Regions from separate parts of the Yinghuangia aomiensis genome, predicted to be linked through region 2. Evidence: predicted binding sites of a transcription regulator. Region 2 holds the regulator's gene; each other region holds the start of a gene.
What was found. The regulator HrcA, encoded in region 2, represses chaperone genes, less so after heat shock. The targets are predictions, from matches to a motif close to TTNGCACTCNGNNNNNCNGAGTGCNAA.
Positions count from the first base shown of each region.

Region 1: the regulator HrcA is predicted to act here: its motif matches at 6,420-6,446, upstream of groES (co-chaperone GroES).
Region 3: the regulator HrcA is predicted to act here: its motif matches at 3,439-3,465, upstream of groL (chaperonin GroEL).

Region 1 is NZ_BAABHS010000002.1:99,248-109,176, forward strand. Features, by position in the region: gene ABEA93_RS02930 (endonuclease/exonuclease/phosphatase family protein) at 1-330, opposite strand, end outside; gene rimI (ribosomal protein S18-alanine N-acetyltransferase) at 874-1,407, shown strand; gene tsaD (tRNA (adenosine(37)-N6)-threonylcarbamoyltransferase complex transferase subunit TsaD) at 1,400-2,437, shown strand; gene ABEA93_RS02945 (antibiotic biosynthesis monooxygenase family protein) at 2,448-2,714, shown strand; gene ABEA93_RS02950 (polysaccharide deacetylase family protein) at 3,200-4,048, shown strand; gene ABEA93_RS02955 (class I SAM-dependent methyltransferase) at 4,115-5,257, opposite strand; gene ABEA93_RS02960 (hypothetical protein) at 5,412-5,765, shown strand; gene ABEA93_RS02965 (hypothetical protein) at 5,919-6,221, opposite strand; gene groES (co-chaperone GroES) at 6,587-6,895, shown strand; gene groL (chaperonin GroEL) at 7,128-8,762, shown strand; gene ABEA93_RS02980 (SDR family oxidoreductase) at 9,066-9,875, shown strand.
Region 2 is NZ_BAABHS010000021.1:93,640-103,568, reverse strand. Features, by position in the region: gene ABEA93_RS27005 (DUF3097 domain-containing protein) at 1-765, opposite strand, end outside; gene ABEA93_RS27000 (MBL fold metallo-hydrolase) at 786-1,463, opposite strand; gene hrcA (heat-inducible transcriptional repressor HrcA) at 1,646-2,662, shown strand; gene dnaJ (molecular chaperone DnaJ) at 2,663-3,790, shown strand; gene ABEA93_RS26985 (nitronate monooxygenase) at 3,888-4,919, shown strand; gene ABEA93_RS26980 (16S rRNA (uracil(1498)-N(3))-methyltransferase) at 4,974-5,714, shown strand; gene ABEA93_RS26975 (histidine triad nucleotide-binding protein) at 5,776-6,138, shown strand; gene ABEA93_RS26970 (VOC family protein) at 6,159-6,479, opposite strand; gene ABEA93_RS26965 (ribonuclease Z) at 6,676-7,590, shown strand; gene ABEA93_RS26960 (M48 family metallopeptidase) at 7,667-8,779, shown strand; gene ABEA93_RS26955 (PhoH family protein) at 9,017-9,929, shown strand, end outside.
Region 3 is NZ_BAABHS010000014.1:100,692-110,620, reverse strand. Features, by position in the region: gene ABEA93_RS20475 (glucosyl-3-phosphoglycerate synthase) at 1-606, opposite strand, end outside; SAM riboswitch class I at 796-936, shown strand; gene thrC (threonine synthase) at 950-2,224, shown strand; gene ABEA93_RS20465 (ubiquitin-like small modifier protein 1) at 2,264-2,542, shown strand; gene ABEA93_RS20460 (cold-shock protein) at 3,071-3,274, shown strand; gene groL (chaperonin GroEL) at 3,622-5,247, shown strand; gene ABEA93_RS20450 (hypothetical protein) at 5,734-6,111, opposite strand; gene ABEA93_RS20445 (DUF4031 domain-containing protein) at 6,265-6,546, shown strand; gene ABEA93_RS20440 (HD domain-containing protein) at 6,550-7,188, opposite strand; gene ABEA93_RS20435 (HelD family protein) at 7,354-9,519, opposite strand; gene ABEA93_RS20430 (hypothetical protein) at 9,809-9,929, shown strand, end outside.

The DNA of each region.
Region 1 (9,929 bases), on a different contig from region 2:
CGACCCGGCGACGTCCGGTGTCGGCAGTGCCACGGTGCCGTTCTGGCCCTTGGCTTCGGCGACGAGCAGGCGCCCGCCCGGGGCGATGCTGCCGGTGAGCGCGGTGGCCTGCCACGCGGTGCCCGCGGCGGCGGTCGCCGAGCGGTACTGCACGGTCCAGCCGGTCAGGTCGACGGCGGCGGCGGACTTGTTGACGAGTTCGACGAAGTCGTGGGTGAGGGCGGCGCCCGCGTTGCCGCCGCCGCCGTAGACCTCGGCGACGAGCACGTCGGGGGAGGGGGCCGCGGCAGCCGGATGCGCGGCGATCAGCACGGGACTCACGGCGAGCACGCCCGCGACGGCCGTCGCGAGCGTGCGGGGAGATCGGCGCCTGCGTGGCGGCGTCGGTCGAGATGTCACCCGGATCCTCCTGATCCTCCTGGGGCGGTGGGCCGAACGGGCAAATCCTCGGGAGCGCTGGTGAACGCGGGCCGTCGCCGGAACGACGGCCGGGCCGTGCGGGGCGGAACAACGAGCGGGAAAGCGGACAACTCGGCGGGCCGGGCACGGCGGGTTTCTCCGCGCGTAGACCCCGAGGGAATCGAAGCAGGTCGGGCGGTGGAATCCCAGGGGGCGCGAGGAGCGGGTTGCCGGGCGCGGGGGCGCGCGCGGCCGTCGCGCGGTCGCGCGGATCGCGGTGGGGATCTCTGCGTGGCGTTTGTGTGGATCTTCGTGGGGCCTTGGACCAGGCTTGTCCGGGCCTCCGCGTGGCCTGCGTGCGGCCTTGGTGGGGTGTTCGTGCGGTCTTCGCGCGGGGTGCGCGTGGCCTTCGTGTCGCCTTCGTGTGGCCTTCGTGTGGCCGGAGTGTCCGCTTCGCCGCCGTAGACTCGCGGCATGGACTCCGCCCCCACGCTCCGCGCCATGCGCTGGTGGGACATCGCACCGCTGCTCGTGCTCGAACACGACCTGTTCCCCGAAGACGCCTGGTCCGAGGGCATGTTCTGGTCGGAACTCGCGGAGCCGGAGACCCACCACTACGTGGTCGCCGAGGACGCGTCCGGCACGATCGCCGGCTACGCGGGCCTGGCCGTGGCCGGCGGCGACGCCGACGTGCAGACCATCGGCGTCCGGCGCGACCTGTGGGGCACCGGCCTCGGCGCCGACCTGCTCGCCGACCTGCTGTCCGCGGCCCGCGCGCACGGCTGCGGGCACGTGCTGCTGGAAGTCCGCGTGGACAACGTCCGCGCGCAACGCCTTTACGAACGCTTCGGGTTCGCGCCGCTCGGCATCCGCCGCGGCTACTACCAGCCCGCCAACGTCGACGCGCTGGTCATGCGCTGCGACCTGAGCCGCACCCCTGTTCCTTCCGCCGCTCCCTCTTCTGCTGCTGCTTCGCCCGACTCGAACGGAGCCCCCGCCGGTGGCTGACGAACCCCTGGTCCTCGGCATCGAGACCTCGTGCGACGAGACCGGCATCGGCATCGTCCGCGGCACCACGCTGCTCGCCGACGCGGTCGCGTCCAGCGTCGACGAGCACGCCCGCTTCGGCGGCGTGGTCCCCGAAGTGGCCAGCCGCGCGCACCTGGAGGCCATGGTTCCCACCGTGCACCGCGCGCTGAAGACCGCAGGCGTCACGATGGCGGACATCGACGCGATCGCGGTCACCTCCGGCCCGGGCCTGGCCGGCGCGCTGCTCGTCGGCGTCGCCGCGGCCAAGGGCTACGCGATGGCGCTCGACAAGCCGGTGTACGGCGTCAACCACCTCGCCGCCCACGTCTGCGTCGACCAGCTCGAACACGGGCGGCTGCCCGAGCCGTGCATGGCGCTGCTGGTGTCGGGCGGGCATTCGTCGCTGCTGATGGTGCCCGATGTGACGTCCGATGTACGGCCGTTGGGCTCCACCATCGACGATGCGGCGGGGGAGGCGTTCGACAAGGTCGCCCGCGTCCTCGGGCTCGGGTTCCCGGGCGGGCCGGTGATCGACCGGAAGGCCCGCGAGGGCGACCCGGACGCGATCGCGTTCCCGCGCGGACTCACCGGCCCGCGCGACGCGGCCTACGATTTCTCCTTCTCCGGACTCAAGACCGCGGTAGCGCGCTGGGTCGAGGGCCGGGCGCGGGACGGACAGCCGGTGCCGGTCGCGGACGTGGCCGCGTCGTTCCAGGAAGCCGTCGTGGACGTGCTGACCCGCAAAGCGATCCGGGCGTGCCGCGAGAACGGCGTCGAACACCTGCTGCTCGGCGGCGGCGTCGCGGCCAACTCGCGGCTGCGCGCGATGGCCGCGGAACGCTGTGCGGCGGCCGGGATCTCGCTGCGCGTGCCCCGTCCGGGCCTGTGCACGGACAACGGCGCGATGGTCGCGGCGCTGGGCGCGGAAATGGTGAACCGCAACCGGCGCCCGTCACTGCTCGACATTCCGGCGGATTCGTCGATGCCGGTTACCGTCACCCAGGCCTGAGGAGTCAGCTGTGACCGCACCCGTGACCGCGTCGATGTGGGAGGCGAAAGCCGAACCCGGCAGCGCCGACGCCCTGGTCGAATGGGTCTACGCGACGGCGCTCCCGTCGCTGCGCAGCGCCCCCGGGCTGACGCGCGCCGAAGTGTTCCGCAGTGCGGACAGCCGCGTCGTGGTCATCAGCCTGTGGACCGGCGACCCGGCCGGACTGCCGGATCCGCCGGCGGATCTGCTGGCACGTCCGCCGCATGCGTGGGACTTCGAGCAGGTGCAGCGCTGAGCCGTCGGATATCGGGCTGCCGCCCGGGCCGGTGCCCGCGCTGGTGTTCGCGTCGCTACTCGCGTTGGTGTTCGGGTGCAACGGTGGGCGGCCTCGCGCGCGTGTAGTGCTCGGAGCCGTCCGTACGCGGGCGGCCCGGGGAACCGCGGTGGTCCTGAGGGCGCTTCGCGTGTCTTCCCGCGACCTGCCGAGAAATCCGGCCCGTCCCCGACGAGGAGGCCTGATTCACAAGCCGGGGACGGGACGGCCGCACCGCATGGCGACGCGCCGCCGCACGCGCCATGCCTTCAGGACTTGAGTGTGCCCTGTGCACGCCGACCTATACACCCGTATCGACATTCCCGGGCCGGTCGGTTGCGCGATGGTGTATGCGGAGCCGCGTACGGTGGGACGCCGGTGTGACGCTGTGGATCGATGAAGGGCGCGGAACCGTGGCGGTACGTACAGCAGTTCGGGCGGCTCGGGCAGCTCGGACGGGGGCCCGGGTGCGGCTCGGTGTGGTGGGCGCGGTCGTCGCGGCGCTGCTCCTGGCGGGGTGCGGGGACGACAACAAGCCGAAGCCGTTCGGACAGAACATGCCCAGCGCCGGTGCGGTGCCCTCCGGTTCGGTCGCGCCCGGCAACAACACGCAGGCCGCTCCGGCTCCGGGCGACGTCCAGGCGGCAGCAGCGCGCTGGGGCATCAAGCCGTTCGCCGCACCCCCCAAGCCGCCCGCGCAGAAGCCGGTGAAGGCGAATCTGTCGGCACCGGTCGTGGTCCGGCAGGTCCCCACCGACCAGAAGATCGTGTTCGTCACGCTCGACGACGGGGCGGAGAAGGACCCGAAGTTCCTCGACATGCTGAAGGACCTCGGCGTGCCGGTGACGATGTTCTTGAACGACACGTACATCAAGCAGAACCCGGACTACTTCAAGAAGCTCCAGCAACTCGGCAACACGATCCAGAACCACACCGTCGACCACCCGAACCTGAAGACGCTGTCGGCGGAGGCGCAGAAGCGCGAGATCTGCGGCGACTCGGACGCGATCGCGGCGGCGTACGGCAAGCGCCCGGTGCTGTTCCGGCCGCCGTTCGGGAACTACAACGACGCCACGCTGAAGGCGGCGGGGGAATGCGGGATGGGCGCGATCATCCTGTGGCGCGAGTCGATGCAGATCAACGACATGCAGTACGACGAGGGCCTGAAGAAGCTCCATCCGGGCGACATCATCCTGGCGCACTTCCGCGGACCGTCGGAGCTGAAGGGCACGACGATGACGCAGATGATGGCGAACCTGTTCAAGAAGATCCAGGAACAGGGGTTCACCATTGCCCGGTTGGACGACTACGTGTGAGTCCGTCGTGTGGTGAGTGCGGGGCTCGTCGGGGGTGGCCCGTGGCCGGATTCCGGCGGGCCCGCCTTACGCGGGGTGGCCGAGCAGCATCGTCGGCGCGCCGTCGACCCGCGTCAGGAACACCGTCGCCGACGTTCGCCCGGACGGCTTGACCTTCTTCAGGACTTCCTCGGGCGTGACGGCCGACCCGCGTTTCTTCACCGTCAGCGTGCCGATATTGCGTTCCCGGACCAGGGCCTTGAGCCGTTTGAGGTTGAAGGGCAGCACGTCGGTGAGCCGGTACGCGTGCGCGAACGGCGTCGGCACGAGAGTGTCGGCGGTGATGTAGGCGATCGACTCGTCCACCAGTACGCCGCCGACCTCCTCGGCCACCTCGGCGACCAAGTGGGCGCGGATGACGGCGCCATCGGGCTCGTAGAGGTAACGCCCCACGGGCCCATGCGGTGCCTGCCGCGGGGTGGCTGCCGCGAGGGACGCGGCCTGCGGCAACAGCGTTGCCCGAAGCGGCTGTTCGACGAGTTCCTCGCCCCACCAGAGGACGGCTTCCTTCACGTCCCCGGCGTAGGACACCCATTCGGCTTCCATCCCCGACGGGATGGCCTCGTGCGGAATCCCCGGCGCGACCTTCGCGGCGCCGCACGGCACCTTCGCGGCGAGCGTGTCGAGGAACGACAGCGGCGGCGAGTAGGCCTCCGGATCGAACACCCGTCCCCGTGCCGTCCGCCGCGCCGGGTCGAGGAACGCGGCGTCGTATCCGGCGAGTTCGACTTCGGTCACATCGGCGCACCGCACCTCGACCCGCTCGGCGAGCCCCAGCGCCTCGGCATTCGCCGCAGCCACCGCACACGTCAGCGGATCCCGGTCGACGGCCACCACCCGTACCCCGGCACGCGCGAGTGCGAGCGCGTCACCCCCGATCCCGCAGCACAGATCCACCGCCGTACGGATGCCCGCGGCGGCGATGCGTGCGGCCCGGTGATCGGCGACCGCCACCCGGGTGGACTGCTCGACCCCGTGCGCCGTGAAGAACATCCGCGCGGCGTCGTCCCCGAACTTCGCCTTCCCCCGCTGCCGCAACCGCTCCTGCGTCATCGCCGCGGCGACCAGCTCCGCCGGGAACTCCTTCCGCAGCCTCGTCGCCAGGGCGATCTCGTCACCGGCCCCAAACCCCCGCACCCGCTCGAGCAGCCCGCGCCCCTCATCGGCCATCAACAACGCAAAGGTCTGGGTATCCACCCACCCATTCTCCCGGTCGGTGCGCCCGCCCCGATCACCCCCGGCACTTTGCCGACCGTATGGTTGTCGCGCGGTGGGGCGGAGCGGCAATGGCGGCGTAGGCACGGGGGAATGTGGGGGGATCGGCGTGGCGCGTGAGAACCGGGGGGCCCGGGGCCCCGCGGACCACCGGAGCCGCCGACCGGGCGGCCTACGGAAGCGCCCCCGTCGAAACCGGCCGCCCACCCGCCAAGGCCTGCGCCGCGCGGCCTACGCCTGGGCGGCCTTCACCGTCGCCATCTGCGCCGCCGGCGTGGACTCCTGGTTCGCCTACTCCGGCCGCACCCGCGTGCTGCACATCTCCGCGCAGATCCTCGCCGCACTCATCGGCACAGGCGTCGCCCTCGACTACTGGCGCCGCTCCACACGCGCCCCCGAAGCGGCCCGCCCGGCCCCCGCGCACTCCCCACCTACGCACGGTGATGGTGCGGAAGGGGGGTGAAGCATTGTCCGGGCGGCTCCCTCGCAAAGAGGACCGTGGCGCTACCGACGAGCCCCGACAACCTTGCGCGCATCCGCCGTCCCGTTCGCAGAATCGCTTGATGCGTAGCGACTTCACCAACCGCACGACCTCACCCGTGGACTGGCAACGGGCTCAGCAGGCGGGAATGGCCACCTTCACCCCGGGGCGACCCAGGACCTCGACGAACATGATCGCGCCATGGACGACGTCGAGGATGACCATGCCGCTCTCGGGGGACAACGCGATGTTCCGGTGCCCCAAGCCGTATCTGCCGGCGGGTCTGGAAGCGGTGTAGAAGCTCTGGCAGTGGTCGCCGTCGCACTCGCACGGCCCGACGACGGGCATGGACGGGAGAAACGCGGCGAGGCCGTACTCCCCTTCGTCACGCAGGAGCCGGCAGATTTCCTCACACAGTTCCGGCAGCAGCTCTGCCACACGCGGCGGCCGCCTCACCGCACCTTTGCCGGGTAGCTCATGGCCGGATTATCGTCCGCAGCACGTGCCCCCGCCAGCGCTTTGAACTGACGGCACGCGTGCCCGATCACGATCGATCGGATCCGCACGAATGCGTTCCGTTACCGCTCGCGGCGCGTTTGGCGCAGGGGACACAGGTGCAACACGCCCCCCGGCTCATTGGCACTCTAGTTGACGGAGTGCTAACCGAAGCCTAGGGTCTGTGACTGGCACTCTCCCCATGAGTGTGCCAACGCGACGGGCAGGTCCGGCACCCGCGACGACGGGCTTACCTGGTCGCCACCTGACAATTACCCCGTGAGATCTCCGAAGGGGGAGGTCGGATCGTGACGACCGCCAGCACCAAGGTTGCCATCAAGCCGCTCGAGGACCGCATTGTGGTCCAGACGCTCGAAGCCGAGCAGACCACGGCCTCGGGCCTGGTCATTCCGGACACGGCGAAGGAGAAGCCCCAGGAGGGCACTGTCCTGGCCGTGGGCCCGGGCCGGTTCGAGGACGGGCAGCGCCTGCCGCTCGACGTGAAGGTCGGCGACACCGTGCTCTACAGCAAGTACGGCGGCACCGAGGTGAAGTACAACGGCGAGGAGTACCTCGTCCTCTCGGCGCGCGACGTTCTCGCGATCATCGAGAAGTGACGATCGCAGCCACCCGCTGAGCCAACGACCCGCCCCGGGCACCCCGACTGGGGCGCCCGGGGCGGTGTCGTTGCGCAGGCAAGGCCCGCGGCGCCGTGACGGTCCGCGCGGCGGTGCGAGGCGAACCGGAACGCATCGCTTCGCACCCGCACGGCAGCGCACCGCACACGCGCCGCATCACGCGCTGAAAAACGGCTGACCAAGCCGAAGAGGAACAGAGGATTCACATCCCATGGCCAAGATTCTCCAGTTCGACGAGCACGCCCGTCGTTCGCTCGAGCGTGGCGTCAACGCGCTCGCGGACGCGGTCAAGGTGACGATCGGCCCCAAGGGCCGCAACGTCGTCATCGACAAGAAGTTCGGCGCGCCGACGATCACCAACGACGGCGTGACCATCGCCCGCGAGGTGGAACTCGACGACCCGTACGAGAACCTCGGCGCGCAGCTCGCGAAGGAGGTGGCGACCAAGACCAACGACATCGCGGGTGACGGCACCACCACCGCGACCGTGCTGGCGCAGGCGCTGGTCCGCGAGGGCCTGCGCAACGTCGCCGCCGGTGCCGCGCCGATGGACCTGAAGAAGGGCATCGACGCCGCGGTCAAGGCCGTGTCGGACGAGCTGCTCGGCACCGCCCGCGCGATCGAGGGCAAGGAAGACATCGCCAATGTCGCCGCGCTCTCCGCGCAGGACCGGCAGATCGGCGAGCTGATCGCCGAGGCGATGGACAAGGTCGGCAAGGACGGTGTCATCACCGTCGAAGAGTCGAACACCATGGGTCTCGAACTCGAGTTCACCGAGGGCCTGCAGTTCGACAAGGGCTACCTGTCGCCGTACATGGTGACCGACCAGGAGCGTATGGAGGCCGTCCTCGACGACCCGTACATCCTGATCAACCAGGGCAAGATCTCGGCGATCGCCGAGTTGCTGCCGATCCTCGAGAAGGTCATCCAGTCGGGCGGCAACAAGCCGCTGCTGATCATCGCCGAGGACATCGACGGCGAGGCGCTGTCCACGCTGGTCGTCAACAAGATCCGCGGCACGTTCAACGCCGTCGCGGTCAAGGCCCCGGGCTTCGGCGACCGCCGCAAGGCGATGCTGGAGGACATGGCCATCCTCACCGGCGCCCAGGTCATCGCGCCCGAGGTCGGCCTCAAGCTCGACCAGGCCGGCCTGGACGTGCTCGGCACCGCCCGCCGCGTGACGATCACCAAGGACGCCACCACGGTCGTCGACGGCGCCGGCGACGCGGAGAAGATCTCCGAGCGCGTCCGCCAGATCAAGGCCGAGATCGAGAACACCGACTCCGACTGGGACCGCGAGAAGCTCCAGGAGCGGCTCGCGAAGCTGGCCGGCGGCGTGTGCGTCATCCGCGTCGGCGCGGCCACCGAGGTCGAGCTGAAGGAGAAGAAGCACCGTCTGGAGGACGCGGTCTCCGCGACCCGCGCGGCGATCGAAGAGGGCATCGTGGCGGGCGGCGGCACCGCGCTCGTGCACGCCTCCGCGGTCCTCGCGGACAACCTGGGCCTGTCCGGCGACGTCGCCACCGGTGTCGCGGTCGTGCGCCGCGCCGCCGTCGAGCCGCTCCGCTGGATCGCGGAGAACGCCGGCCTCGAGGGCTACGTCATCGTCAACAAGGTGCAGGAGCTGGGCGTCGGCGAGGGCTTCAACGCCGCCACCGGCGAGTACGGCAACCTGCTCAAGGCCGGCGTCATCGACCCGGTCAAGGTGACCCGCTCCGCGCTGCAGAACGCCGCGTCGATCGCGTCGCTGCTGCTCACGACCGAGTCGCTGGTCGTCGAGAAGCCGGCCGAGGCCGAGGCGAACGGCCACGGCCACAGCCACGGCGGGCACGGCCACAGCCACTGACGCACCCCGATCCGTCGACCGGCGGGTCACGCGGTACCCCGCGCGGTACCCACGAAGGGCCTCGGCCTGCCTCCCCGGCAGGCCGAGGCCCTTCGGCATGCCCGCTCAGCCCGGCGTCGTACCCGGCGCGGCAGGTACCCCCGGGAAGTATGTGCGCAGGCATCTAGCGGGTCGGTTCTTCCAGGTGCACGGATGTTCTGGAAGAGTGCGCCTGGGCCGGTCGTCTGACTGGTCGTCAGAGACGGGTTCCGGTCCGGTACAGCGCGGACCTGCGCGAACAGCGCGGCGAACAGAGGGAGAACGATGGGCACGTACGCGATCACCGGTGCGGCATCCGGCATCGGCGCCGCCACGAAGGCCCGCCTTGAGGCGGACGGCCACCGGGTCATCGGCGTCGACCTGCACAACACCGACGTCAACGCGGACCTTTCCACCCCCGAAGGCCGCGCCGAGGCGATCGCCAAGGTCACCGAGCTGGCCGGCGAATCGCTCGACGGCTTCGTGCCGTTCGCGGGCCTGGCCGCCGCGACCGGCCGCCCCGGTTCGCTGATGGTGTCGGTGAACTACTTCGGCGCGATCGAGGTGCTGGAGGGCCTCTACCCGCTGCTCGCCAAGGGCACGAACCCGTCCGTGGTGCTGATCAGTTCCAACTCGACGACCTGCCAGCCGAACTGGCCGGTGGAGCTGGCCGAGCTGTGCCTGGCGGGCGACGAGGCGGCGGCCCGCGAGGCGGCCGACAAGGACCCGATGGGCTCCTACCCGGCGGCCAAGGCGGCGCTCGCGTACTACGTGCGCACCAAGGCCGTCGCCGACGAGTGGATCGGCGCGGGCATCCGCCTCAACGCGATCGCGCCGGGCCTCATCGAGACGCCGATGGTCGCGGCGGGCAAGGTCGACCCGCTGACCGCGGAGGGCATGAAGATGTTCCCGCTGCCGATCGGCCGCGGCGGCCGCCCCGAGGAGATCGCCGAGCTGACCGCGTTCCTGCTCGGCCCGACCTCGTCGTTCTTCGTCGGCTCGGTGCTGTTCTGCGACGGCGGCACCGATGCGCTGTTCCACGCCAAGGACTGGCCGAAGGTCTGGGAGCTGGACCTGTCGGCGTTCGGCGGCTGAACCGGAGCGCACGCGGGGCACCCGGCGCCGGAGCCGACCCCGGCGCGCGCCCGA
Region 2 (9,929 bases):
CACGTGGGACAGGATCCACCGCCACGTCTCGCCGGTCGACGACGTCCGCCCCAGCGCCGCGTTGATCCCCGTCTTCCAGTCCGTCCCGCGCGGCACCGACGGCCACGCGTCCACGCCCAGCACGGACGGCTTGACCGCCTGCCAGATGTCCACGAACGGGTGCCCCGCCACCAGCACATGCGCGCCGAACGGGCCCGCCGCGACCTCCGCCGCGATCCGGCTCTCCTTCGACCCGGGCACCAGGTGGTCGACCAGCACCCCCAGCCCGCGGCCCGGACCGGGAGCGAACTCGCGTACCACCGCGGGCAGATCGTCGACGCCTTCGAGGAACTCCACGACCACGCCCTCGATCCGCAGGTCGTCGCCCCACACGCGCTCGACCAACTCCGCGTCGTGCTTGCCCTCGACGTAGATCCGGCCCGCCCGCGCCACCCGCGCCTGATGCCCCGCCACCACGATCGACCCCGACGCGGTGTGCGTCTTCCGCCGCGGCGCCGGCTGCCCGGCCCGCGGCCGCACCAGCGTCACCACCGCACCGTCCACCAGGAAGCCCCGCGGCTCCATCGGGAACACCCGCAGCTTCCCGTGCCGGTCCTCCAACGTGACCGTCAGGCCCTCGGGGGTCTTCTCCACCCGCACCACCGCGCCGCAGAACCCGGTCCCGGCCTCCTCGACCACCAGGTCCCGCTCCGCCTCCACCTCGGGAACCGGCTTCGGCTTCTTCCACGGCGGGGTCAGATCCGGCCCGTAACTCCTGCTGCGCATGGCAGCGAACGCTAGCGGGCTCAACCCCCGTCGACGGGGTCGCCGCGCCGCGCCTTCACGTACTCCCATTGGCCCAGTACGAACTCCCGGTCCACCGGCTCGCCGTGCCCCGGCACCACCACCGACTCGGGCAGTTCCAGCAGATGCGCCAACGTGCCCGGCCACTCCGCCGGGAACGAATCCGGGCCGTACGACGGCGGCGCCGACTCCTCCACCAGATCCCCGGCCAGCAGCACCCCCGCCTCCGGCACCCGCACCACCACATCGCAGCCGGTGTGGCCGCGGCCCGGCGCGTAGAGCAGCGCCTCGGCACCGCCGATATCCAGCCGTACTTCACGGCCCGCATCCACCAGATGCGTCGGCGCGACGATCCGCACCGCCGCCATGTCCTCCGCCGGCATACCGAACCGGACCGCGTCCGCCCGGCCCTCCTCGCCCCACCGCGCCAAATACGCGGGCAGGCCCGTGTGACCCCACACGTCCGCGTCCGGAAAACGACGCAGCACCTCCGCATTGCCGTAGCAATGGTCGAAGTGCCCGTGCGTATTCACCACCGCCAACGCGCGCGCCGGCAGCCCGTCCCGCTCCAGCACCGCCGCCAATCCGTCGAGCAGCGCCGCGGTCTCCCGCTCGTACGAGCCGGTGTCGACCAGCACGAACCCCGCACGCCCCGCGACCGCCGCCACATTCAGTGCCAAAGCGGGCACCCGGGCGACATACAAACCCGCCCCGAAAGACCGCCACGACGGGCTTTCGTCATGTTCCGCGTGTACCATCCGTCGACCCTTGCACAGACGGCAGGGTACGGACCCGACGACACCGCCGTACACTGGCACTCCGACAAGAGGAGTGCCAAGGCCAGGCCAGGGAGGTGCGCACGGTGCTGGACGACCGCAAGCTCGACGTGCTGCGCGCCATCGTGCAGGACTACGTCGCCACCCAGGAGCCCGTCGGCTCCAAGGCGCTCGCGGAACGCCACAACCTCGGAGTGTCCCCGGCCACCATCCGCAACGACATGGCCGTGCTCGAAGAAGAGGGCTACATCACCCAGCCCCACACCAGCGCCGGACGCGTCCCCACCGACGCGGGCTACCGGCTCTTCGTCGACCGGCTCGCCGGCATCAAGCCGCTGTCCACGCCGGAACGCCGCGCCATCCAGAGCTTCCTCGACGGTGCCGTCGACCTCGACGACGTCGTGGGGCGCACCGTCCGCCTCCTCGCCCAGCTGACCCACCAGGTCGCCGTCGTGCAGTACCCCTCGCTGACCCGCTCCACCATCCGGCACGTCGAACTGCTCACCCTCGCGCCGACCCGGGTCATGCTCATCCTCATCACCAGCACCGGGCGCATCGAACAACGCGCCATGGACGTGGCGGCACCCATCGGCGAGGACCTCCTCGCCGACCTGCGCGCCCGCATCAACGCCCGCGTCGTCGGCAAACGCTTCGCCGACGTCGCGCTGCTGGTCCAGGACCTCGACGAATCGTTCACCGTCGAAGAACGGCCGATCGTCGGTACCGTCCTGGCCAACCTGCTCGACACTTTGGTGGAACAGCAGGAAGAACGGGTCGTCCTCGCCGGCACCGCCAACCTCACCCGGTTCGGTCCGGATTTCCCGATGACGATCCGCCCGGTCCTCGAAGCCCTGGAGGAGCATGTCGTCCTCCTGCGCCTGCTCGGTGAAGCCACCGAGCCGGCCATGGTGGTGCGGATCGGGCACGAGAACATGCACGAGGGACTGGCCGCCACCTCGGTGGTTTCCGTCGGGTACGGCAGCGGTGACGAGGCGCTCGCCAAACTCGGCGTGCTCGGGCCGACCCGGATGGACTACCCCGGAACGATGGGAGCAGTGCGCGCCGTGGCACGGTACGTCGGACAGATTCTCGCGGAGTCGTAGTTGACCACTGATTACTACGAGGTCCTCGGTGTTCGGCGCGATGCCACGCCCGAGGAAATCAAAAAAGCCTTCCGTCGCCTGGCGCGCGAACTGCATCCGGACGTCAATCCGGACCCCAAGACGCAGGAGCGCTTCAAGGAGATCAACGCCGCCTACGAGGTCCTCTCGGACCCGCAGAAGCGGCAGATGTACGACCTCGGGGGCGACCCCCTCGGGGGCGCGGGCGCCGCGGCCGGCGGCTTCGGCGCCGGCTTCGGGTTCAGCGACATCATGGACGCCTTCTTCGGCCAGGCCAGCCAGCGGGGACCGCGCTCGCGCACCCGCCGCGGCCAGGACGCCATGATCCGCATCGAGGTGCAGCTGGAGGAGGCGGCGTTCGGCACGACCCGGGAGATCCAGGTCGACACGGCGATCACCTGCACCACCTGCAACGGCGAAGGCGCCGCCCCCGGCACCACCGCCCAGACCTGCGACATGTGCCGCGGCCGCGGCGAGGTCAGCCAGGTGACCCGGTCGTTCCTCGGCCAGGTCATGACCTCGCGGCCCTGCCCGCAGTGCCAGGGCTTCGGGACGGTCGTGCCGAACCCGTGCCCCGAGTGCGCCGGCGACGGCCGGGTCAGGGCCCGCCGCACCCTCACCGTCAAGATCCCCGCGGGCGTCGACGCCGGCACCCGCATCCAGCTCGCCGGCGAAGGCGAGGTCGGCCCCGGCGGCGGCCCCGCGGGCGACCTGTACGTGGAGATCGCCGAGGTCCCGCACCCGACGTTCCAGCGCCGCGGCGACGACCTGCACTGCACCGTCACGATCCCGATGACGGCCGCGGCGCTCGGCACCAAGGTCCCCCTGGAGACCCTGGACGGCATGACCGAGATCGACATCCGCCCCGGCACCCAGTCCGGCCAGTCGATCCCGCTGCACGGCCGCGGCGTCACCCACCTCCGCGGCGGCGGCCGCGGCGACCTGATCGTGCACGTCGAGGTCCAGACGCCCTCGAAGCTCGACCCGGAGCAGGAGGAACTCCTGCGGCGCCTGGCCAAGCTGCGCGGCGAGGAACGCCCGCAGGGGCAGTTCTCGCCGGGGCAGCAGGGGCTGTTCTCGCGGCTGAAGGACGCGTTCAACGGGCGCTGACACGCGGTAGTCGGATTCGGATGCCGTCGCCCCGCGCCCCGGAGTTTCGGGGCGCGGGGCGCGGTGGTTCCCGGGCGCCGCGACGTAGGGTCGGTCCGTGACCGTGTCCTGGCCCCTGCCCCTCGTCCAAGCCCCCATGGCGGGCGGCGCCTCCGGCCCCGAGCTGGCCGCGGCGGTGAGCGACGCCGGAGGCCTCGGCTTCCTGGCCGCCGGCTACCAGACCGCCGCCGCCACCGCCGCCGACATCACCGCCCTGCGCGGGCGCACCGACCGGCCTTTCGGCGTCAACCTCTTCGTCCCGGGCGAGACCTCCGAGGCCGTCGTCACCGACGAACTCCCCGCCTACCGCACGCGCCTGGCGGCCGACGCCGACCGCTACGGCGTCGCCCTCGGCGACGTGCCCGCGCACGGCATCGACGACGACTGGAACGCCAAGGTGGCGCTGCTCCTCGACGACCCCGTCCCCGTCGTCTCGTTCACCTTCGGCTGCCCCGCCCCGGACCTCCTCGCCGCCTTCCGCGACCGCGGCACGCTGACCGCCGTCACCGTCACCGCGCCGTACGAAGCCGGCCTCGCCGCCGCGGCCGGCGCCGACCTGCTCGTCGTCCAAGGCACCGAAGCCGGCGCCCACCAGGGCCGTTGGGACAACACCGGGCCGATCGGCGAGCCGTACGGCCTCCTCACCCTCCTCGCGCTCGTCCGCGAACTCACCGGACTGCCGCTGATCGCCACCGGCGGCCTGATGACCGGCGCGCAAGTCCGCGCCGTCCTCGCCGCGGGCGCGGTCGCCGCGCAACTCGGCACGGCGTTCCTCCGCTGCCCCGAGTCCGGCGCGCCCGCCGCGCACAAGGCGGCCCTCGCCGACCCGCGGTTCGGCGAGACCCGGCTGACCCGGGCGTTCTCCGGACGCCCGGCGCGCGGTCTCGTCAACGCGTTCGTCGAGGCGCACAGCGCCGAAGCGCCCGCCGCATACCCGGAAGTCCACTACGCGACCGCACCGATTCGCCGCGCCGCGGCCGCCGCCGACGACCCCGCCGCGATGGCCCTGTGGGCCGGCCAGGGCTGGCGGCTCGCGCGCGCCGAACCCGCGGCGGACGTGGTGGCGCGGGTGACGGCAGACTTGGGCTGAGTCTTCGGAAGTCCTCCGAAGCCTTCCGAGAACCTTGCAGAAAGAGCCCCCACCGTGAGCGCACCCGTTTTCCTCACCGGCGACCCCGCCCTGCGCACCGCGCGCCGGGTCGTCCTCGACGGAGCCGAGGGACGGCATGCGGTCACCGTCCGGCGGATCGCCGTCGGCGAGGAGGTCGTGCTGACCGACGGGCAGGGCCTGTCGGTGCGCGGCACGGTCGCGGTGGTCGAGGGCAAGGACACGCTGTACGTCGACGTCGCGGAGCGCGCCGAAGAGCCGCCGCCGACGCCGCGGATCGTCGTCGTGCAGGCGCTGCCGAAGGGCGACCGCGGGGAGCTGGCGGTCGAGACGATGACCGAGGTCGGCGTCGACGTGATCGTGCCGTGGGCCGCGTCGCGCTGCATCACGCAGTGGAAGGGCGGGCGGGGGGCGAAGTCGCTGGCGAAGTGGCGGGCCACGGCGCGGGAGGCGGGCAAGCAGGCCCGCCGCGTGCATCTGCCGGACGTGACCGAGCTGATGACGACCCGTCAGGTGACGGGGCTGCTGGGCGGGGCCGCGTTCGCGGGCGTCCTGCACGAGGAGGCGGCGGAGCCGCTGGCCACGGCGGAGTTGCCGGGCGACGGCGATCTCGTGCTGGTCGTCGGACCCGAAGGCGGCGTCTCGCCGGAGGAGATCACCGCGTTCACGACCGCCGGGGCGGCGCCCTACCGGCTGGGGCCGACGGTGCTGCGGACGTCCACCGCGGGCGTATCGGCCGCATCGGTCCTGCTGGCCCGCTGCGGCCGCTGGTCCTGACCGGCCCGCGCGGCGCCAGCCGATAGCATCGCGCCGAACCTGCACTCACTAGGAGGCACGCATGGCGGCTGGGGAACCCCAGGCGGACTGCCTGTTCTGCAAGATCGTGGCCGGTGACGTGCCCGCCACGGTCGTGCACGAGACCAAGGACGTCGTCGCGTTCCGCGACATCAACCCGCAGGCGCCGACCCACATCCTGGTGATCCCGCGCGCCCACTACCCCAACGCGGGCGACCTCGGCGCCAACGCACCCGACCTGGCCGGCACGCTCCTCGCCGAGGCCGCGTCGGTGGCGGCGGCGGAGGACATCGCGGACAGCGGCTACCGGATAGTGTTCAACACCGGCGCCGGCGCGGGCCAGACGGTGTTCCACGTGCATGCGCACCTGCTGGGCGGGCGCGGGCTGAGCTGGCCGCCCGGGTAAGCCCGAACGACCGGGGCCGGTCACGGCGGTGGCGGTGCGGGACGCGCCGCCACCGAGACCTCCACGATCCGGCCGTCCGGGTCCGTCACCTGGAACCGCTCGCCGGCCGCCCGCCCTTCCGCCGCGGACACGGTGAAGCCGAGCCGGAGCGCCCCGGTCTCGCCCCGCGCACCGGCCGGGTACAACTCCACGACCAGCCCGCCGTCCAGCACGGCCGCGTAGTGCACCGGTCCGCGCCCGTGCTGCTCGCGCACGAACTCCAGCCCGAGCGCCGCGTAGAACTCCCGGCATTCGTCCACCCGCGCGCTGTAGAGCACCAGCAACGCCATCCGCCCCGTCACGCGGCGCACCCTACATCCCGAAGTCTGCCGCGCGGTCGTCCCGCCCGCGGCACCTCGCCCACAGCCTGTGGACAACAGCTCCCGCAGGCCAACACGTCACCCACAGCCGCCCTCAACCGCCTTCGGTTGACCGGCCATCTCCTGGCACGCCCCTCCCCGCAAGCCTTCCGCCCCCGCATCGTCGAAAATAGACCCCATGTCCCCACGCGAACTCCTCGTCCTGGGCACCGCGAGCCAAGCCCCCACGCGGCACCGGAACCACAACGGCTATCTGCTGCGCTGGGACGGCGAAGGGCTGCTGTTCGATCCGGGGGAGGGCACCCAGCGGCAGATGGTCCACGCCGGGGCGGCCGCGACCGACATCACCCGGATCTGCGTCACGCACTTCCACGGCGACCACTGCCTCGGCCTGCCCGGCGTCGTGCAGCGGCTCAGCCTCGACCGCGTGCGGCACGAGGTCACCGCGTACTACCCGGCGAGCGGCCAGGCCTATTTCGACCGCCTGCACCACGCCAGCGTGTTCCACGAGACCGCCGTCCTGCGCGAGCACCCCGTCGCCGGCGACACCGCGACCGTGCCACTCGACGCCTTCACGCTCACCGCGAGCCGCCTCTCCCACCCGGTCGAGTCGTACGGCTACCGCCTCGCCGAACCCGACGGCCGCCGCATGCTCCCCGAGCGCCTCGCCGAATACGGCGTCACCGGCCCTGCCGTCGGCCGCCTCCAACGCGAAGGCTCCGTCGACATCGACGGCAAGCTCGTCGTCCTCGACGAGGTCAGCGAAGTCCGCCGCGGCCAGAGCTTCGCGTTCGTCATGGACACCCGGCTCTGCGACGCCGTCTTCGAACTCGCCGACGGCACCGACATGCTCGTCTGCGAGTCCACCTTCCTGCACGAGGACGAGGCCCTCGCCGAAGCCCACGGCCACCTCACCGCCCGCCAAGCCGGCGCCGTGGCCCGCGAGGCCCGTGCCCGCCTGCTCGTCCTCACCCACTTCTCGCAGCGCTACACCGACCCCCACGCGTTCGTCGACGACGCCCGCAAGGAATTCGACGGCCCCATCCACGTCGCCGCCGACCTCGACCGCATCCCCGTCCCGAAACGCCGCTGACCGGCCCCCTTCCCCAGCCGTCGCATCCACCCCACACTTGGCTCCGCGGACGCCCGGGTCCGAGGAACGAGGGGGCATGAACGCCGTACTGCGCGCGAGTCTCGCGTTCGTCCTGCTCGCAGTGCTCTACCTCGCACTCGTCGGTGCCGCCGCCGCGGTGGCGTACGCCGGCTCCCGCATGGTGCTCGCGGGCGGCGCCTGGGCATGGGGCGGCGGCGCCGTCTTCGCCTTCCTGACCGCCCTCGGCATCGCCGTCCTGGTGCGCTTCGCCCGCCCGACGTTCTACGCCCGGCCGACGAGCCTGCGCGTCACCCGCGCCGAACAGCCCGAGCTGTGGAAGCTCGTCGAGGAAGCCGCCGAGGCCCTCCGCACCCGAGCGCCCGACGACGTGCGCCTGCTCCCCGACGCCAACGCCGCCGCCCACGAAGACACCCGGTTCTTCGGCCTCGCGTCCGGCCGCCGCACGCTGTACGTCGGCACGCCGCTGCTCCTCGCCCTCACCCGCGGGCACCTCCTCGCCGTCCTCGTCCACGAAATGGGCCACTACGCGGGCGGCCACACCCGCCTTGGCACCCTGACCACCCGCTGGCGCACCGCCATGACCCGCCGCTTCGAAGGGCGCCGCGCCACCGCCCGCCTGTGGGTGCCTCTCGACGCGTACGCGAAGCTCACCCTCCGCCTCACCCTGGCGTTCGACCGCCGCCAGGAATACGAAGCCGACGCGGCCGCCGCCCGCGCCGTCGGCAAGCACGAGACGATCGCCGCGCTCGGCGAGGTCCAGGCCGTCGCCGCCGTGTGGGACACCTTCCTCGAGCGGCTGCGCGCCGCACTCGACATCGGCCACGCCCCCAAGGACGTCTACGCCGGCTTCACCCGGCTCCTCGCCGAGCCCGGCACCCGGGCCATGCTCGACACCTTGCGGGCCACGCCGCCCGAGCCCGTCCGCGGCCCGTACGACAGCCACCCCCCGCTCGCCGACCGCCTGGCCGCCCTCGCCCTCCTGCCCGACACCGGCGCGACGCCGCCCGCGGCCGACACCCCCGCACGCGACCTCCTCGCCGACCCCGCGGCCACCCTGCGCGCCGGCCAGGAGGCCTTGCTCGCGGGCCACCGCGACGACAAACCGCGCCTCGACTGGGACGTCCTCGACCGCGTCGTCGCCCGCGCCGGGACCGCGGCTCCCGCGTGATCACCGGCCCGAAAACCTCAAGAGCGTGTCAAGGGCGAAGGGATACCATTGCCAAAAGGAAAACCCGTATCCCGAGTCCCGGAAAGTAGGCGTGATCAGGCCGTAAGGCCGCCCATGGCTTCCACACGACACGCTCGCGGCGATGCCGGCAACGCCGCCGAAAACGCCGCCACGACCCCGCAGGCCGCCGAGGCCACGCAGGCTCAGGCCAAGATCGTGATCCCGGCGAAGCATCCGATGGTCGCGCTGCTCGGCTCGGGAGACTCCTTCCTCCGCGTGATCGAGGACGCGTTCCCGACCGTCGACATCCACGTCCGAGGCAACGAGGTCACCACCACCGGCCCCGACGAGGACGTCGAACTGGTCAAGCGCCTCCTCGACGAGATGATGCTCGTGCTGCGCACCGGCCAGCCGCTCACCGCGGAAGCCGTCGAGCGCTCGATCGCGATGCTCCGCTCCGGTGCCGACACCGCGCCCGCCGAGGTCCTCACCCTCAGCATCCTGTCGAACCGCGGCCGCACGATCCGTCCCAAGTCGCTCAACCAGAAGCGCTACGTGGACGCGATCGACCGCCGCACCATCGTCTTCGGCATCGGCCCGGCCGGCACCGGCAAGACGTACCTCGCGATGGCCAAGGCCGTCCAGGCGCTGCAGATGAAGCAGGTCAACCGCATCATCCTCACGCGTCCCGCCGTCGAGGCCGGCGAACGCCTCGGCTTCCTCCCCGGCACCCTGTACGAAAAGATCGACCCGTACCTGCGGCCGCTCTACGACGCCCTGCACGACATGATCGACCCCGACTCGATCCCGCGCCTGATGGCCGCGGGCACGATCGAGGTCGCACCCCTGGCCTACATGCGCGGCCGCGCGCAGCCCACGTTCACCAAGGTTCTGACGCCCGAAGGTTTCCGTCCGATCGGCGACCTCGAAGTCGGTGACCTGGTCATCGGATCCAACGGCGAGCCCACGCCGGTGCTCGGCGTCTACCCGCAGGGCGAGAAGGACATCTACCGGGTCACCGCCCAGGACGGCTCCTGGACGCTGGCCTGCGGCGAGCACCTGTGGACGGTCCGCACCGCATCCGACCGCCGCCGCAACAAGCCGTGGCGTGTCCTGGAAACCAAGGACATGATCGGCAACCTGCGGGCAG
Region 3 (9,929 bases), on a different contig from region 2:
CTCGCCGCCGAGCGGCTGCACGAACCCGGCGAGTTCCGGCCAGTACATGTTGAGCAGGGGGCGCGCCACCAGCTCGGTGACCCGGCCGCCGCCCGCGGGCACCATGGTGTCGCCGATCTCCAGCGGCCGGTCGTACATCGCCTTCACGAGCTGCACGGACGGGTCGGTCAGCAGCGGGCCGAGGATGCCGGACACGAAGTCCGCGGAGAACCCGCGCAGGTCGGCGTCGACGAAGCAGACGAGGTCGCCGGTGGTGGCGAGAAGCGAACGCCACAGCACCTCGCCCTTGCCGCGCACCGCGGGCAGCCGGGGCAGGATCTCGTCGCGGTGCACCACGCGGGCGCCCGCCGCGGCGGCGACCTCGGCGGTGCGGTCGGTGGACCCGGAGTCGACCACGACCAACTCGTCGACGAGCGGGTGGCGCTCCATCAGCTCGCCGCGGATCGTGCGGACTATCGCCCCGACGGTCGGCTCCTCGTCGAGGGCCGGCAGCACCACGCTGACCCGGATCTGCCCTGCCCGCTTCGCTTCCACCAGCCTCGGGACCGGCCAATCGGCGGCGGTCGAGGACCTCCGGTCCAGCCAGCGGCTCACCTCGGGCAGCACTGTGACGTTCCCCTGTCGCTTCTTGCGCGCATCGTGCGATTCGTGTGTCTATCGTCTCGCGTGGCGGACGGCGATGATCGGCGGGTGGCCGCTTCGGTTACAGTCTTCGTCACGAGGTACGACGATCGCACGTCGACCCGGACAAATGCGGTGCACGAGCCGGTGATACGGCCCACTAGCCCGCCATACAGCTCATCCAGAGGGGCAGAGGGAACGGCCCGTTGAAGCCCCGGCAACCATCCGATCGGTACCCATGTGCATTGCACGCGGGCCTCCCGGCGGACTGGTGCCAAGTCCGTCCCGCGGGAACCCCCGTGGGGAAGATGAGGAGAGAGGCCTCGCCATGGCTACACCCACGATCGATTCCGCCGCCCTGACCTCCGGTGCCTTCGGCCCCGCGGCCGCCTTGTCGTGCCGCGAATGCGGTGAGCGCTACGACCTCGGCCCGATCTTCGCGTGTGCGTTCTGTTTCGGGCCGCTGGAGGTCGCCTACGACTTCTCCGGCGGCGTGACCCGCGAGCAGATCGAAGCCGGTCCGAACAACATCTGGCGGTACGCGCCGCTGCTGCCCGTGTCCGCGGACGTGGCCTCCCGCCCGAACCTCAACCCGGGCTTCACCAAGCTGGTCGTCGCCCGCAACCTGGGCCGCGAGCTGGGCCTGAAGGACCTGTACGTCAAGGACGACTCGGGCAACCCGACGCACTCGTTCAAGGACCGCGTGGTGGCCATCGCCCTCGAGGCGGCCCGCAACTTCGGCTTCACCACGCTCTCCTGCTCGTCGACCGGGAACCTGGCCGGCGCCGTCGGCGCCGCGGCCGCCCGGGCGGGCCTGCGCTCATGCGTGTTCATCCCGTCCGACCTGGAGGCCGGCAAGGTCGTCACGGCGGCCGCCTACGGCGGCGAGCTGGTCGCGATCGAGGGCACCTACGACGAGGTCAACCGCTTCTGCTCGGAGCTGATCGGCGACCCGGTCGGCGAGGGCTGGGGCTTCGTCAACGTCAACCTGCGGCCGTACTACGGCGAGGGCTCCAAGACGCTGGCCTACGAGATCGCCGAGCAGCTCGGCTGGCGGCTGCCCGAGCAGATCGTGATCCCGATCGCGTCCGGCTCGCAGCTCACCAAGATCGACAAGGGCTTCCGCGAGCTGATCAAGCTCGGCCTGGTCGAGGACGCCCCGTACAAGATCTTCGGGGCGCAGGCCGAGGGCTGCTCGCCGGTGTCCGCCGCGTGGAAGGCCGGGCACGACGTGATCCGGCCGGTCAAGCCGGACACCATCGCGAAGTCCCTGGCCATCGGCAACCCGGCGGACGGGCCCTACGTGCTCGACGTGTGCAAGCGGACCGGCGGCGCGGTGGAGGACGTCGACGACACGCAGGTCGTCGACGCGATCAAGCTGCTGGCCCGGACCGAGGGCGTCTTCGGCGAGACCGCGGGCGGCGTGACCGTCGGCGTGCTGCGCAAGCTGGTGGAGACCGGGCAGCTGGACCCGGACGCCACGACCGTCGTCCTCAACACCGGCGACGGCCTCAAGACCCTGGACGCCATCGAGGGCACGACGGGCGCGACCGCGACCATCCGCCCTTCGCTGGACGCGTTCCGCGCGGCCGGCCTGGCCTGACGCCGCCTCCGTAAGAGCCCCGAAAGGTTGATGACACAGATGAGCGTTTCCGTCCGCATTCCGACGATCCTGCGCACCTACACCGACGGCGCGGCCGAGGTCACCGCCGAGGGCGCGACGCTGGCCGAGGTCGTCGAGTCGCTGGAGAAGAGCTACCCGGGCATCGCGGCGCGCGTGCTCGACGACACCGGCAAGCTGCGCCGGTTCGTGAACGTCTATGTCAACGACGACGACGTGCGTTTCGCGGACGGCCTGCAGACCGCGACGCCGGACGGTGCGAACGTCTCGGTGATCCCGGCCGTCGCGGGCGGTTGTTGATCCCGCAATAAACGAAGTCCGCCGCCCGGTGCACCGGGCGGCGGACTTTTTTCATGATCCCCACCTTTTCATGATCCCCACCTGAGGCCCACCAGAGCGCCTTGCGGCGTGCCGCATTCGGAACCGCCGATTCCGTGGAAGGCTGGTGCCGGTGCACTCCGGTACTACCGCATTTTCCGGAGATGTCGCGGCAACCGCCACAGAATCCCGTGGCCGGGATCACACCCGAAATGTCCTTGTTGTCGCATTTATTGCGGAGTGAAATGCGGCTTTTCGTGGTGTACGTCACGCTCCGAGGCTTTTATTCCTCCCGGATTTCTCGTCCGTTTGACCTGTTGCGTCGGGCACGCATCCGGATACATTCAGCCGCGGTCGGACGGTTCCACGTACTGGTTCCTGGTGTGTGGCAACAACTCGCGAACCTGCTTGCCCTGTGCTGACTTCACTCAGTCGGTCAAGAAGTAAGCGAACGACCCGGAGCTGCGGCGCGCAGTTTCCGTGAAAGGGCCAGTAACAGGGGAGTTAGGAATGGCTCAGGGCACCGTCAAGTGGTTCAACGCGGAGAAGGGGTACGGCTTCATCGCGGTCGACGGTGGTGCGGACGTCTTCGTCCACTACAGCGCGATCCAGATGGACGGGTACCGGACGCTTGAGGAAGGACAGCGGGTCGAGTTCGAGATCTCGCAGGGGCAGAAGGGCCCGCAGGCGGACATGGTCCGCGTGACCGGCTGAGCCCGTTCACAGCTCTTCTGAATACTGCTTTTCTTCTTCAGACGTGCCGAAGGCCCGGTCCCCCGTGCAGGGGGGTCCGGGCCTTCGGCGTGCCCGGGGTGCGCAGGAGCGGGCGGGACGGCAGGGGCGGCAGCGCCGCGCGGGCCCTGATACGGCCGGGTCCGCTTGCACTCGACCTACCCGAGTGCTAATCATTGGCGTTAGCACTCTGGATGTGAGAGTGACAAAAGGACCGGGCAGACGAGGTCCGGAGGCCGTGGGGGAAGGATCCCCGCGGAGTCGGGTCGTCCGTCGCGGGCGTCGGCCGGTCCTTCAGCATCCACCCCGTTCTGGGAGGACCTCACCACATGGCCAAGATCATCGCGTTCGACGAAGAGGCGCGTCGCGGCCTTGAGCGCGGGATGAACCAGCTCGCCGACGCCGTCAAGGTCACGCTCGGCCCCAAGGGCCGCAACGTCGTGCTCGAGAAGAAGTGGGGCGCGCCCACCATCACCAACGATGGTGTGAGCATCGCCAAGGAAATCGAGCTGGAAGACCCGTACGAGAAGATCGGCGCCGAGCTGGTCAAGGAGGTCGCGAAGAAGACGGACGACGTCGCCGGTGACGGCACGACGACCGCGACCGTCCTGGCCCAGGCGCTCGTGCGTGAGGGTCTCCGCAACGTCGCCGCCGGCGCCAACCCGATGGCCCTCAAGCGCGGCATCGAGAAGGCCGTCGAGGCCGTCTCCGAGCAGCTGCTCAACCTTGCGAAGGACGTCGAGACCAAGGAGCAGATCGCTTCCACGGCCTCCATCTCCGCCGCCGACCCGCAGATCGGCGAGATGATCGCCGAGGCGATGGACAAGGTCGGCAAGGAAGGCGTCATCACCGTCGAGGAGAGCAACACCTTCGGGCTCGAGCTCGAGCTCACCGAGGGCATGCGCTTCGACAAGGGCTACATCTCGCCCTACTTCTCCACCGACCCGGAGCGTATGGAGGCCGTCCTCGACGACCCGTACATCCTGATCGTCAACAGCAAGATCGCCTCGGTGAAGGACCTCCTCCCGCTGCTGGAGAAGGTCATGCAGAGCGGCAAGCCGCTCGCGATCATCGCCGAGGACGTCGAGGGCGAGGCCCTGGCCACGCTCGTCGTCAACAAGATCCGCGGCACCTTCAAGTCCGTCGCCGTCAAGGCCCCGGGCTTCGGCGACCGCCGCAAGGCCATGCTGGGCGACATCGCCATCCTCACCGGTGGCCAGGTCGTCAGCGAAGAGGTCGGCCTCAAGCTGGAGAACGCGGGCATCGACCTGCTCGGCCGCGCCCGCAAGGTCGTCGTCACCAAGGACGAGACGACGATCGTCGACGGCGCCGGCGACTCGGACCAGGTCGCGGGCCGCGTGAACCAGATCCGCGCGGAGATCGAGCAGTCCGACTCGGACTACGACCGCGAGAAGCTCCAGGAGCGCCTCGCCAAGCTGGCCGGCGGCGTGGCCGTCATCAAGGCCGGCGCGGCCACCGAGGTGGAGCTCAAGGAGCGCAAGCACCGCATCGAGGACGCGGTGCGCAACGCCAAGGCCGCCGTCGAGGAGGGCATCGTCGCCGGTGGTGGCGTGGCCCTGCTCCAGGCGTCCGAGGGTGCGTTCGGCAAGCTCGAGCTGGACGGCGACGAGGCCACCGGTGCCGCGATCGTCAAGCTCGCCGTCGAGGCCCCGCTGAAGCAGATCGCGGTCAACGCCGGCCTCGAGGGCGGCGTCGTCGTGGAGAAGGTGCGCAACCTTCCCTCGGGCCACGGCCTGAACGCCGCGACCGGCGAGTACGTCGACCTGGTCGCGACCGGCATCATCGACCCGGCCAAGGTGACGCGCTCCGCGCTGCAGAACGCGGCCTCCATCGCCGCGCTGTTCCTCACCACCGAGGCCGTCATCGCGGACAAGCCGGAGAAGGGCGGCGCCCCGGCCGGCGGCGCCCCCGACATGGGCGGCATGGACTTCTGATCCGAGGGCCCGGTGACCGGGCCCGCGGACCGGACGGCGGGTATTCGACGCCGAGGTCTCTTCGGAGGGCGGCATCCCCTTGGGGGTGCCGCCCTCCGGCGTTTCCGGCGGAGTTCCCCGGCCGCGCCGCGCGGAAAATGCCTGGCGGCAGTTCCCGACCGGCTCCTAGCATCGTGAACGTGCCTGCGGGAACGACGAGTTCCTTCCGTCTTGGTGACAGTTGCCTGCTAAGCAACCGCCGGGTTCAAAACCCGAAACGGAACCCGTGACCTACCCGCGGGCACCCAGTGAGGGGCGCGAATATCCACCAGACACGCCCTGGACGCGGACGCGGGGGCGGGGTGCGGTCGAAGCGGCAGGAGGCGCCCCGACCCTTGATCAAGCCCTGCCCGCCCGCGCGCGTCTCCCCGCGTGATCGCCTCGCGCACCCCGCGTCGTGCCGCTGTCCCACGCCTCGCCCCTGCGTTGCCCCGTCGGCACTCCGCCCTACTCGGCCGCCGACAGCCATCCCAGCGGGGCGACCGGGGCCGCCGCCTTCTCGCACATCCACGTCGGGTCTTCGCCCAGTTCGGGTTCCAGGTAGAGCTGGTGGGCGTCCTCCGTGTCCGCGTGGTGCGGGCAGGCGGGCCAGCGGATGCCCGTTTCGTCGAGGGCTTCCTGGACGTCCTGCGCGACGAGCCCGGGCGCGAACTTCGCGCCGTCCGGCCACTCGCGGCACCACCAGCGGCGCCCCGCCACGGCGTCCTCGACGAGGGACACGATGGCGGGGTCGGTGGCGCCGCACGCGGTCAGGTCGCGCAGCACCACCGCGCGGGCTTCGTGCAGGGCGGTTTCGACGGGGTCTTCGATGGGGTCTGCGTCCACGCCCCCATTGTCCGCGGCCGCGGGCGGTGCCGGGGCGGGGGCACGCGGCACGGCCGCCCGGATCGCATGGCGGGCAGGGCCGATCGCGTGGCGGGACCGTCGTCCGCCGCGTCCCCCGGGCCCGTCGGCCGCGCCGCGGGGGATGATCGACCCGTGACGGTACTCATCGATCCCCCCACGTGGCCCGGTCACGGCCGCATGTGGTCGCACCTGGTCAGCGACGTCTCCTACGACGAACTGCACACGTTCGCGCGCGCCTTGGGCGCGCCCGAGCGCGGGTTCGACCGGGACCACTACGACGTCCCGGCGGAAATGTACGACCGGGCGATCGCGCTGGGCGCGCAACCGGTCGGCGGCAAGGAACTCGTGGCGCGGCTCAACGCGGCCGGGCTGCGGCGGAGGAAGCGGCGCAACGCGGAGGCGGCGCCGGAGTAGCGCTCAGCCCTGCTGCCGCGGAATCCCGCCTTCCAGCCGCTCCAGCTCCGTCCGCAGGTTCCGCCGCGCCGGCTCCTCGTAGCGGGCGTAGCCCATCGGCGTGTGGAACAGCCGCGGCAGCGCCAGCAGATCACGCAGCACCGCGGCGCGCGCGTTGCGGAAGGCCTCCTCCGGGACGAACGCGTACTCGTCCCGGACCGCCGCCGCATAGGCGTCGTAGGTCTCGCGCGGCGTCGCCAGGATCGCGAGGTCCGCGTCGCACAGCACCGCCGCGTTGCGGTCGCCTTCCGACGGGGCGTGCTCGGCGGTGACCCGCACCAGCCGGGCGGTCTCCGCGACCAGCGGCGGGGCGATGCCCGCCTCGGTGAGCGCGCGTTCCGCGAGGCGGGCGCTGCGTTCCTCGTTGTCGGCGCGGGCCGGGTCGTAGACCGCGTCGTGGAACCACGCGGCGAACCGGACCGCGTCCGGGTCGTCGGCGTCCTGGGCGAGTTCGTCGACGAGCTCGAGTACCGCGAGCAGGTGCCCCGTCGCGTGGTAGCGCCGGTGCGGCTGCGAGTACCGGCCGATCAGATCCTCGCCGACGGCGGCGGCCGTCCCGCCGGAGTCCCCGACGAGCCTGGCCCAGCGTTCCTGCAGCGTCATGGCGGCGGTCTCCTGGATGCGTTCCACGGGTTCAGCATGCCAGCCGCCCCCGGCATTTCCCGGGACGCCATGCGGTGCGGCGCCCCGAGCGGAGCATCCCCCGGGACCCGGTCGGCGAATCCGATGATCGTTCCGGGAAGGCGGCCGTGACGTCCGTCCGCCGGTTCAGGCGGTGAGTTCGTCGGGGAGTGCGCGGCTGTGCGTGACCACCAGTCCGGAGACGGCGCGGGTCAACACGACGTACAGCCGTCGCAGGCCCTGCGGTTCGGCTTCGACGATCTCCGCCGGTTCGACGACCGCGATGTGGTCGAACTCAAGGCCCTTGGCCAGGCTCGCCGGGACCAGGTTGAGCCGTGACTCGGTCGCGGTGCCGGCGCCCAACTCGCGGAACCCGGTGCCGGTTTCGGCGAGCGCCTTGGCCAGCGCCGGAATGCGGGCGTCGGCGGCGATCAGGCCGACCGAGCCTTCCAGACCGAGCAGGGCCCGGGCGTCGGCCGCCGCCGCGGTGTCCAAGTCCGCCGCGTCGGCCGGGCGCAGGGTGAGCGACCCGGGTGCCTCGCGGACCGACGACGCGGGGGCCAGGCCGGGGGCGATGTGCGGGAGCAGGCGGCTCGCGAAGTCGAGGATCTCGCGCGGTACCCGGAAACCCTGGGTCAACTCCTCGACGCGGGCGCCCTCGTGGCCGAGGTGCCGGAGCGTCTCGGCCCAGTCGGCGGCCGCCCACGGGGTGGTGCCCTGCGCGATGTCGCCGAGCACGGTCGCCGAACCCGTGGTGCAGCGGCGGCCGATCGCGCGGCACTGCATCGCCGACAGGTCCTGGGCTTCGTCGACGACGACGTGGCCGACGCTCGGCGTCCGCGCGACCAGGTCGGCCGCCTCGTCGATGAGCACCGCGTCCGCGGGCGTCCACTTCGCCGAGCCGACCCCGCGGGCCGGCTTCTCCCACAGCAGCAGCGCCTGTTCCTCGGCGGTGAGGATGCCGTCCGCGTTCGCGGCCAGGAACTCCGGGTCGGAGAACAGCCGCAGCAGCAGCTTCGCCGGATCGACGGCCGGCCACACCGCGTTGACCACGTCGCGCACCGGCTTGGACCGTGCGACCGCATCCTGCACCCGGTCGTCCGGGGACTCGCCGGCGCGTTCCATCTGCACCAGCACCGCGTGCGCGAGGCGCTGGTGCAGCATGTCGCGGGCGGCGCCGTAGCGGACGTCGCGGCCGCGCAGCGCGGTCACGACCTCCTCGATCTCGTACGCGGGCAGCCGCCACCGCCGCGAACCCCGCACCACCAGCAGCGACTCGGCCGGCATCGCGACGCCGGACCACACCGCGCGGCGCAGCACCTCGGCCATCCGCGCGTCGCCCTTGAGCCGTCCCCGGTCCGGGTCGTCGGGGGCCTTGACCGGTACGCGCGCGACGCGGCCGACGAGGTCCTCGACGGTGGTCTGCCCGACCTCGACCTCGCCGAGCGCGGGCAGCACCTGCTGGATGTAGTCGAGGAACGACCGGTTCGGGCCGACGACCAGGGTGCCGCTGCGCTGGAGCCGCTCGCGGTGCGCGTACAGCAGCCACGCCACGCGGTGCAGGCCTACCGCGGTCTTCCCGGTGCCGGGCGCGCCTTGGACGCAGACGGTGTCGCCGAGGTCGGCGCGGACGATCTCGTCCTGTTCGGGCTGGATGGTCGCGACGATGTCGCGCATCGGGCCGACGCGCGGGCGCTCGATTTCCGCGGCCAGGATCGCGCTCGCGCGGTCGGTCTCGTCGCGGTCGGTGAGGTGCTCGTCTTCGAACGCGGTCAGGTCGCCGCCGGTCCAGCCGAAGCGGCGGCGCAGTTCCACGCCGAGCGGTTCGATGCGGGTGGCGCGGTAGAACGACCGCGACACCGGGGCGCGCCAGTCGACGACCATCGGGTCGCCGAGGTGGTCGTGCACATGGCGGCGGCCGATCCAGAAGCGTTCGACGGGCCGCGTCGGGTCGGCGGCGACCTCGACGGGCGCGGTGCCGGTGGACACGTCGGGGGCGTCCGCGAAGCGGCCGTCGACGCGGCCGAAGAACAGCGGTGCGTGCGCGTGGTCGGCGAGGGCCGCGATGCGGGCCTGGATCAGGCTGTGCACGAGTTTGTTGGAGACGTCGTTGCCGCCGACGTCGCGGAGGTCGAGTGCCTCGGTCTCCTCGCGCATGCGGCGCAGGGCCGTGCGGGACGCGGCCAGGTGGGCTTGTTCCGCGGCCAGCGCGGCTTCGGGGTCCGCCTCGGTGTCGGGCAGGTCGGCCGACCGGGCGTCGGGGGCGAGGCCGTCGGCGGCGTAGGGGGCGGGGTCCGTTTCGAACGCGGGCATGCGGGCTCCGGATGCGGTAGCGGCAGCGGGGTCGCCGACCGATTCCGACCGGGCGGCGTGGCGCCGGCGCCCAACCCTCGCGGGCAGTGCGGTTACGCGGCAGCGGAAGCAGGCCAGCTTAGGCGGGCGCTCCGGGGCGGGCAAACCGATTCCGGCGCGGCTTCCGATGCGCGTGCGGGCCCCGGGGCCGACCCCGAGGCCGGGTCGGGGGTGTCATCCCCGCGGCCTACCGCGATTGGCGACTCGGTGCCGACGCGCCCCTTATGCGGGGAAACCTAACGTTGTGGACATGGTGACCGTATTCCACTCCCACGCTCTGTCCGCCCCGCTCGGCCCGGACGCCGCGGCGTCCGGGCGGGCCCACGAAAGCGTCCTCGCCCGGACCGGCCGGATCGCCGCGCTCACCGTGC